DNA from 4 places in the Shinella sp. G-2 genome. Region 1 is predicted to be linked to each of the others. Evidence: predicted binding sites of a transcription regulator. Region 1 holds the regulator's gene; each other region holds the start of a gene.
The links. The regulator PhoB, encoded in region 1, activates phosphate uptake and scavenging genes when phosphate is short. The targets are predictions, from matches to a motif close to TGTCATNNANCTGTCAT.

Region 2: V8U06_RS10930 (RNA degradosome polyphosphate kinase) is a predicted target of PhoB. The motif match lies at 844-860, and genes of this name have one in related genera.
Region 3: V8U06_RS03990 (DUF47 domain-containing protein) is a predicted target of PhoB. The motif match lies at 1,249-1,265, and genes of this name have one in related genera.
Region 4: V8U06_RS03295 (UDP-2,3-diacylglucosamine diphosphatase) is a predicted target of PhoB. The motif match lies at 1,431-1,447, and genes of this name have one in related genera.

Annotation. Positions count from the first base shown of each region.
Region 1 is NZ_JBBEYH010000004.1:59,921-62,118, forward strand. It holds gene phoU (phosphate signaling complex protein PhoU) at 35-754, shown strand; gene phoB (phosphate regulon transcriptional regulator PhoB) at 778-1,461, shown strand; gene V8U06_RS09385 (GcrA family cell cycle regulator) at 1,600-2,139, opposite strand.
Region 2 is NZ_JBBEYH010000005.1:33,786-35,983, reverse strand. It holds gene V8U06_RS10940 (AI-2E family transporter) at 1-4, shown strand, start outside; gene hdaA (DnaA regulatory inactivator HdaA) at 28-723, shown strand; gene V8U06_RS10930 (RNA degradosome polyphosphate kinase) at 926-2,198, shown strand, end outside.
Region 3 is NZ_JBBEYH010000002.1:29,553-31,750, forward strand. It holds gene V8U06_RS03975 (TrkH family potassium uptake protein) at 1-26, shown strand, start outside; gene V8U06_RS03980 (hypothetical protein) at 119-682, shown strand; gene V8U06_RS03985 (N-acetyltransferase family protein) at 679-1,164, shown strand; gene V8U06_RS03990 (DUF47 domain-containing protein) at 1,290-1,934, shown strand; gene V8U06_RS03995 (inorganic phosphate transporter) at 1,934-2,198, shown strand, end outside.
Region 4 is NZ_JBBEYH010000001.1:657,457-659,654, reverse strand. It holds gene V8U06_RS03300 (MFS transporter) at 1-380, opposite strand, end outside; gene V8U06_RS03295 (UDP-2,3-diacylglucosamine diphosphatase) at 506-1,351, opposite strand; gene V8U06_RS03290 (NADP-dependent malic enzyme) at 1,588-2,198, shown strand, end outside.

The sequences.
Region 1 (2,198 bases):
CATCCCTGAAACCGAGTGCATTAAGGACAGAACCATGTCATCGACCCATATTGTCTCGATCTACGACGAAGAACTGAAGTACCTCTCCCGCCGCATCTCCGAAATGGGCGGCACCGCCGAGCAGATGGTGGCCGATTCCGTGCGCGCCCTCGTCACGACGGACGCGGCCCTTGCCCAGAAGGTCATTTCCGAGGACGTCATCCTCGACACTGCCGAGCGCCAGATCAACGACAAGGCGGTCGTCACCATCGCCAAGCGCCAGCCGATGGCGGCGGACCTGCGCGAGATCATGGGCGCGATCCGCATCGCCGCCGAACTGGAGCGTGTCGGCGACCTCGGCAAGAACACGGCCAAGCGCGTCATCGCCGTGCAGAGCTCGGGCATGCCCCGCAAGCTCGCCCGCGGCCTGGAGCACCTGGCCGAACTGGCGCTGATGCAGTTGAAGGAAGTGCTCGATGTCTACGCCACCCGCTCGGTGGACAAGGCCAAGGCCATCCGCGAGCGCGACGACGAGATCGACGCCATCTACACCTCGCTGTTCCGCGAACTCCTGACCTACATGATGGAAGACCCGCGCAACATCACGCCCTGCACCCATCTCCTGTTCTGCGCCAAGAACATCGAGCGCATCGGTGACCACGCGACCAACATCGCCGAGACCATCTACTACATGGCGACCGGCTCCCAGCCGGAAGGCGAGCGCCCGAAGGACGACACGTCGACCTCCGTGGTCGCCGCCGACGTCACCGAGTAAAAGAGAAGCAGGGTTCAAACTCCATGGTGCCCAGAATAGCCGTCGTGGAAGACGAGGAGGCGCTCAGCGTCCTCCTGCGCTACAATCTCGAGGCGGAAGGCTTCGAGGTCGATACGATCCTCTCCGGTGACGAAGCCGAGATGCGCCTGCAGGAGCGCATGCCCGATCTGCTCATCCTCGACTGGATGCTGCCCGGCGTCTCCGGTATCGAACTGTGCCGGCGCCTGCGCCAGCGCCCGGAAACCGAGCGCCTGCCGATCATCATGCTGACGGCGCGCGGCGAGGAGAGCGAGCGCGTGCGCGGTCTTGCCACCGGCGCGGACGACTATGTCGTCAAGCCCTTCTCGACGCCGGAACTGGTCGCCCGCGTGCGCGCCATGCTGCGCCGCGCCAAGCCCGAGGTCGTCTCGACGGTGCTGCGCTGCGGCGATATCGAACTCGACCGCGAGACGCACCGCGTCCACCGCCGCACCCGCGAAGTACGCCTCGGCCCGACGGAATTCCGCCTGCTGGAGTTCCTGATGACCTCGCCGGGCCGCGTTTTCTCGCGCTCGCAGCTTCTGGACGGCGTCTGGGGCCATGACATCTATGTCGACGAACGCACGGTCGACGTCCATGTCGGGCGCCTGCGCAAGGCGCTCAATTTCGCCAACATGCAGGATGTCATCCGCACGGTTCGCGGTGCGGGCTACTCGCTGGAAACCTGAGCGGACGAAATTCCTCCCAAGGACGGAAATGGGCCCTGCGGGGCCTGTTTGCGTCTTGGGGGTTCCGTTCCCCGGCCTTGTCCCCAAACGAAAACGGGCCCTTTCGGGCCCGTATTGCATCTTGCTATCGATGACTGATCAGCGCATCCGGCGCCGCTCGGCGGACGGCTGGTAGGCGAGGCGCTGGTGATAGGTGCAGTAGGGCGAATTGTCCGGGGACTCGTTGCCGCAGAAATGGAAGTCGTCGTTCAGCGGGTCGCCGATCGGCCACTTGCAGGTGCGCTCGGTCAGCTGCGTCAGTTCCAGCTTGCGCGACATCGGCACGACGGTGCCGTTGCCATTGGCCGGAACCGGAAGCCGTTCGCTCTGCACGTCGAAATCGGCGTCCATGTCTTCCTTCGGCAGCGCGTTGCCGGTGGGGCGGGCGACGGCGCGCGGGGCAGCCGGGCGGGCCGTGAAGTTCGACGGGCGCGGCGCGGCGGCCGCCGCCGGGCGCTTCGGGCGGGCGGCGGTCTGCGTGCCGCCGGCCTTGGCGCGGCCCGGCAGGTTCAGCCGGTGCACCTTGCCGATGACGGCATTGCGGCTGACGCCGCCAAGCTGTGCCGCGATCTGGCTTGCGCTGAGGCCCTCGCTCCAGAGCTTCTTGAGTTTCTCGACGCGCTCGTCTGTCCAGTTCATGCTTTCGTCTCCGCTCGGCGTTCGATGCGGGAATCCCTCGTCGCGTCCCGGATGAATCC
Region 2 (2,198 bases), on a different contig from region 1:
GTGAGACAAGCGTATCCGAGTAGACCGATGACTTCGCGCAAGACCGCCGAACAGTTGCCGCTGGCCTTCGGGCACGACCCCGCGACGGGGCGCGACGATCTTCTGATCGCCGAACCCGTCGACGCGGCCGTGGCGATGATCGACGCCTGGCCACACTGGCCGTCGCCCGTGGTCGTCATCGCCGGCCCCGTCGGTTCGGGCAAGTCGCACCTCGCCGCCATCTGGCGCGAGAAGGTGGGCGCTGATCTTATCGAGGCGAAGGCGGAGAACGGCGCGGAAGAGGCGGCCGAGCGCGGCCCCGTGCTCATCGAGGATGCCGACCGCGCCGGCTTCGACGACCGCACGCTGTTCCACATCATCAACAATGTGCGCCAGCACGGCCACACGCTGCTTATCACCTCGAGACTCTGGCCGATGTCCTGGCCGGTCGAACTGCCGGATCTGCGCTCGCGCCTCAAGGCCGCCACCGTGGTGGAGATCGGCGAGCCCGACGACGAACTGCTCTCGCAGGTCATCGTCAAGCTCTTCGCCGACCGCCAGCTCTTCGTCGACGACAAGCTCGTCGCCTATATCGTCGCGCGCATGGAGCGCTCGCTGGAGGCCGCGCAGACGCTGGTGGAACGGCTCGACCGGCTGGCGCTCGCGCGCGGCAGCCGCATCACCCGCGCGCTGGCGCAGGAAGTGCTGGGCGAAATGGTCGGTGGCGGGGATTTCGCGGACTAGAGTTTGTCGGGCAAAAGTGGGAACCGGTTTTCCCGAAAAGACGAATGTCTGGTTCAATCCGAACCTGACATGCTCTCGGAACGGGCCTTTCCGCGCCGATTTCCACCCGCCCGGATTGACTGTCACAGTTCTGTCGTCAAACTGCGCTAAGCGCTTCGCGGATAAGCAGAAATCGAGCGCGGCAAGCTGGGGCGGAACTTCAATGGATACAGTGACATCCGACATGTCTCAGGAAAAGCCGGTCGAAGCCGTCGTGCCGGAAGGCGCATCCGTCGATGTCGAGGCGCTGATGGCCAGCCCCACGCGCTTCATCAACCGCGAATTCTCCTGGCTCCAGTTCAATCGCCGCGTCCTCGAGGAAACGCTGAACACGGCTCATCCGCTGCTTGAGCGCATCCGCTTCCTGTCGATTTCGGCGGCCAATCTCGACGAGTTCTTCATGGTGCGCGTCGCCGGCCTCGAGGGTCAGGTGCGCCAGGGCGTCGGCATTCGCAGCCCCGACGGCAAGACCTCGGCCGAACAGCTCGACGACATCCTCAAGGAGATCGACAATCTCCAGATGGAGCAGCAGGCCTCGCTCGCCGTGCTCCAGCAGTATCTCGCCAAGGAAGACATCCTCATCGTCCGCCCGACGGCGCTTTCCAGCGACGACAAGGTCTGGCTGCAGCAGGAGTTCATCCAGTCGATCTTCCCGGTGCTGACGCCGCTGTCCATCGACCCGGCCCACCCGTTCCCCTTCATCCCCAATCTCGGCTTCTCCATCGGCCTCCAACTCGAAAGCACGATGGGCAAGGAGCCGATGACGGCGCTCCTGCGCCTGCCGGTCGCGCTCGACCGCTTCATCCGCCTGCCGGACGCCAAGGGCGCCATCCGCTACATCACGCTGGAGGACGCCGTCGGCCTCTTCATCGGAAAGCTCTTCCCCGGCTATATCGTGCGCGGCTCGGGCACGTTCCGCATCATCAGAGACAGCGATATCGAAGTGGAGGAAGAGGCCGAAGACCTCGTGCGCTTCTTCGAGACGGCGCTGAAGCGCCGTCGCCGCGGCTCGGTGATCCGCATCGAGACCGACTCGGAAATGCCGGAATCGCTGCGCCGCTTCGTCGTCGGCGAACTCGGCGTGCCGGACAACCGCGTCGCCGTCCTGCCGGGCCTGCTCGCCCTCAACACGCTGTCGGAGATCGCCAAGGCGCCGCGCGACGACCTGCGATTCGAGCCCTACAATGCCCGATTTCCCGAGCGCGTCCGCGAACACGCCGGAGACTGCCTCGCCGCCATCCGCGAAAAGGACATGGTCGTCCACCACCCTTACGAAAGCTTCGACGTGGTGGTCCAGTTCCTTCTCCAGGCTGCGCGCGATCCTGACGTTCTGGCGATAAAGCAGACGCTCTACCGCACCTCCAACGACAGCCCCATCGTGCGCGCGCTGATCGACGCGGCCGAGGCCGGCAAGTCGGTGACGGCGCTGGTCGAGC
Region 3 (2,198 bases), on a different contig from region 1:
TGACGCCGCTGTTCTGGAAGAACTGAGCGGCGTTCTTGACTGTTGTCACGCTTGTCCGCATCCTGCCGCCTCCTGGCTGGAGGAAGACTGCATGTTGGTGCCGAAGTCCCTGTTGCGTATGACCTTTGTGGCCGCGCTCGCGTCGGCGCTCGTCCCGGCATCCGGCTTTGCCGGCCCGCTGGTCGAAGCCGCCAAGAAGGCGGAGGAACAGGCCGCCGCCGGCGATACGGTCGGCGCGCACAACACGATCCGCGACGCCTATGGCGCCTTCGCCGCGACGCTGCCCTTCTCCATCGGCAAGGCCGTCTTCGTTTCCGCCCCGCCGGAAGGCTACGGCATGTATGCCGCGCGCAAGGACACCAACTTCAAGGCGGGCGAAGCGCTGATCTCCTATGTCGAGCCCGTCGGCCTTACCTGGCGCCCCGCCGATGGCGGCAGCCTGGAATCCCATTTCACCGTCGATCTCGAACTCACGGACCCCAAGGGCACGAAGCTTGCCGAGCAGAAGGCCTTCGGCTCCTTCGACTTCAAGGGCAGCGTGCGCAACCAGGAGGTCTTCGCCAAGCTGACGCTGAACCTCACCAGCCCGCCCGCCGGCGACTATGTGCTGCGCTACCGCTTCCGCGATACGGCGAGCGGCGCCGTCGCCATCAGCCAGCAGCCGTTCAAGATCGTGCCGTGATCGGCATCCGCGCGGCAACGCCTGCCGATCTCAAGGCGCTGGCCGCGATCGGCCTTGCCGCCTGGCGAAGGGGCATCCAGCCGCTGGTGCCCGAAAGCGTGGTGGCGCGGGTCACCGCCGAAAATCCCTTTCTGCCCTTCCTGAAAGCGATGGGACCGCGCATCCTCGTCGCAACCGACGGGGAGGAACCTGCCGGTTTCGGCGCCTGCGAACACGCCGACGACACGATCAGCGACATCTGGGTTTCACCCGCCTTCGAGGGGCGCGGCGTCGGCTCGGCGCTTCTTGCGGCGCTGGAACGCGAGATCGCGGAGCGCGGCCATGGGCAGGCGCGCCTCCAGGTCGCGGCGGCCAACGCGCGGGCGTTCCGGCTCTACCGGCACCGCGGCTACCGCGAGATCTGGCGCGGCATACGGCATGACCCGATCCTCGACACGCCGCTCGAAAAGGTGGAGCTCGCCAAGGACCTTGCCCGCCCTTGAAGCCCTGGTCGGGCCGTTTACCGCGGGCAAAGAGAATTGTGACAAGCGGCGAATCAGTGCTTTCCAGCGCCTTCCCGCTCAATTATGACAGCCGCATGACAACCCCAGCCACGTAAGGGGCATCCATGCTTTCGCTGTTTCGCAAACTCATGCCGCGTGAAGACCGGTTCTTCGATCTCTTCCAGCAGCATTCCCGCACCGTCGTCGGCGCTGCAGAATCCCTCCGTGCGGCGCTTGCCGGCGGTCCGGATCTCGAAAAGCACTGCGACCGCATCGTCGAACTGGAAGACCAGGCCGACGACATCACGCGCGAGGTTCTGCTCGCCGTCCGCCGCAGCTTCATCACCCCGTTCGACCGCGGCGACATCAAGGACCTGATCCAGTCGATGGACGATGCCATCGACATGATGCACAAGACGGTCAAGACCATCCGCCTCTACGAGCAGACGAGCTTCCAGCCCGGCATGCAGGAAATGGGCGAAGCCGTCGTCAAGGCCGCCCATCTCATCGCCGAAGCCATTCCGCTGCTCGACAAGGTCGGCGTGCATGCCGGCCGCCTCAGCGCCATCGCCGAGGAAGTCACCCGCGTCGAGGGCCGCTCGGACGAGCTGCACGACCGGGGCCTGAAGGACCTCTTCCGCCAGTTCCGCACCACCGATCCGATGGCCTATATCATCGGCAGCGAGATCTACGGGGAACTCGAGAAGGTCGTCGACCGCTTCGAGGACGTCGCCAATGAAATCAGCGGTATCGTGATCGAGAACGTCTGATGGACGCCACCCTCGCCTTTCCGCTGCTGATCGGCCTCGTCGGCATCGCGCTGCTGTTCGACTTCCTGAACGGCCTGCACGATGCCGCGAATTCCATCGCCACGATCGTCTCCACGCGCGTCCTGCGTCCGCAATATGCGGTGATGTGGGCGGCGTTCTTCAACTTCATCGCCTTCCTGTTCTTCGGCCTGCATGTCGCCGAAACGCTCGGCAAGGGCATCATCGATCCCGCCATCGTCAGCCCGCTCGTCATCTTCGCGGCGC
Region 4 (2,198 bases), on a different contig from region 1:
TCGGTGATCGGCAGATAGGGCGAATAGACCGCGCCCTGCAGCGTATAGAGCAGCAGCACCGGCCAGAAGGAGCCCGTTGCGAAGAGCGCCAGCGCCGTCGCCAGCGACAGCAGGCCCGACCAGAGCAGCACGACCGCACGCTCGCCGATCCGGTCGGCGAGGATGCCGGCCAGCGGCGCGGTGAAGACGCGCACAAACATCGGCAGGGCCAGCACGATGCCGATCTGGGAATCGTTCATCGAGAGCGTTTCCAGCCAGACGGGGAAGAACGGCAGCGCAATGCCGTTCACCATCATGGGTGCGCAGAAAACGAGGGCGATGCGCGCGGCGAAGAACGGCGGCGCGCCTGAAGTCACGGAGAACCCGGAAGGGGCAGTCATTGGCGGGGAACCTGCGTTGGGACGCTCCCGGCTCTAGCACGGCGATGTACGTACGCCAATGCGCTATTTCTGCCGGGCGGGATCGCATGTCCCTGCTGCGCGAACGCCGCGCGGCCCTCCACGCGCTAGGCGGCTTCGACGCCCACCGGCGTGCGCGCCTCGATTGCCGGCATCTGCCGCGAGACCGGCAGCACCTCGGCCGGAACCGAGGCGAGCTTCTGCCAGGTGATCAGCTCCATCTCGCCGTCGTGGTGCTCGGCAATGGCCGTGCAGCTTTCCACCCAGTCGCCGCTGTTGATGTAGCGGATGCCGTCGATCTCCGTGATGACGGCGTGGTGAATATGGCCGCAGATGACACCGTCGGCATTGTTGCGCCGCGCTTCCTCGGCAACGACGCGCTGGAACTCGCCGATGAAGTTCACCGCCGACTTCACCTGCTGCTTGGCCCAGGCGGAGAAGGACCAGTAGGGCAGACCGAGCTTGCGGCGGATGGCGGCGAAGACGACGTTGATGGCGATGGCCGCGTCATAGGCCCAGTCGCCGAGATAGGCGACGACGCGGGCATGGCGCACCACGACGTCGAACTCGTCGCCGTGCAGCACGAGATAGCGCTTGCCGTCCGCCGCCTCGTGGATGATGCGCTCAGCGACTTCAACACCGCCGAAATGCGTGCCGGGGAAATCGCGCAGGAACTCGTCGTGATTGCCGGGAATGTAGATGATGCGCGTGCCCTTGCGCGCCTTGCGCAGGAGCTTTTGCGTGACGTCGTTGAAGGCCTGCGGCCAGTACCAGGCGCGCTTCAGCCGCCAGCCGTCGACGATGTCGCCGACGAGCACGATGGTCTCGGCTTCATGATGCCGCAGGAAATCGATGAGGAAGTCCGCCTTGGCCGCCTTGGAGCCCAAATGCACATCCGAAATGAACAGCGTGCGGAAATGGCGGACATTGGGATCGACGGGGGTCACGGTCATGCCTTTGGTCTCCGGGTGGCCGGCCGCCGCGATCATCGTCATGACGGGCGGCTTTGGTTCCGTTGAAAACCAGACTCCTGTTTCAAATTGATGACACACCTATGCATTTTCCGTCCGCAAATAGGCATTGCGCGCGCGGACGATTGCGGCTTTATGGAAGGTTCCGAAAACTTCGCGTCGCGGCGGTTTCGTGCCACGAATAGCCGCAACGAAAACAGCATATGGCAGGGAGCATCATGAGCACGGGTGATAAATCGAGGACGCAGAACGGCCCCGTAAGCGGCGATATCGACCAGCAGGCCCTCTTCTTCCACCGCCACCCCCGCCCCGGCAAGCTCGAGATCACCGCCACCAAGCCGCTCGGCAACCAGCGCGACCTGGCGCTCGCCTATTCGCCGGGCGTGGCCGCGCCCTGTCTCGCCATCCGGGACAATCCGGACACCGCCGCCGACTATACGGCCCGCGCCAACCTCGTCGCCGTCGTCTCCAATGGCACGGCCGTTCTCGGCCTCGGCAATATCGGTCCGCTCGCCTCCAAGCCGGTCATGGAAGGCAAGGCCGTCCTGTTCAAGAAATTCGCCGGCATCGACGTCTTCGATATCGAGATCGACGCGCCGACCGTGGGCGAGATGGTCAATGTCGTTTCCGCGCTGGAGCCGACCTTCGGCGGCATCAACCTCGAGGACATCAAGGCGCCGGAATGCTTTGAGGTCGAGCGCCAGTTGCGCGAGAAGATGGACATCCCGGTCTTCCACGACGACCAGCACGGCACGGCGATCATCGTCGCGGCGGCGATCCTGAACGGCCTGGAACTGGCCGGCAAGGCGCTTTCGGATGCCAAGATCGT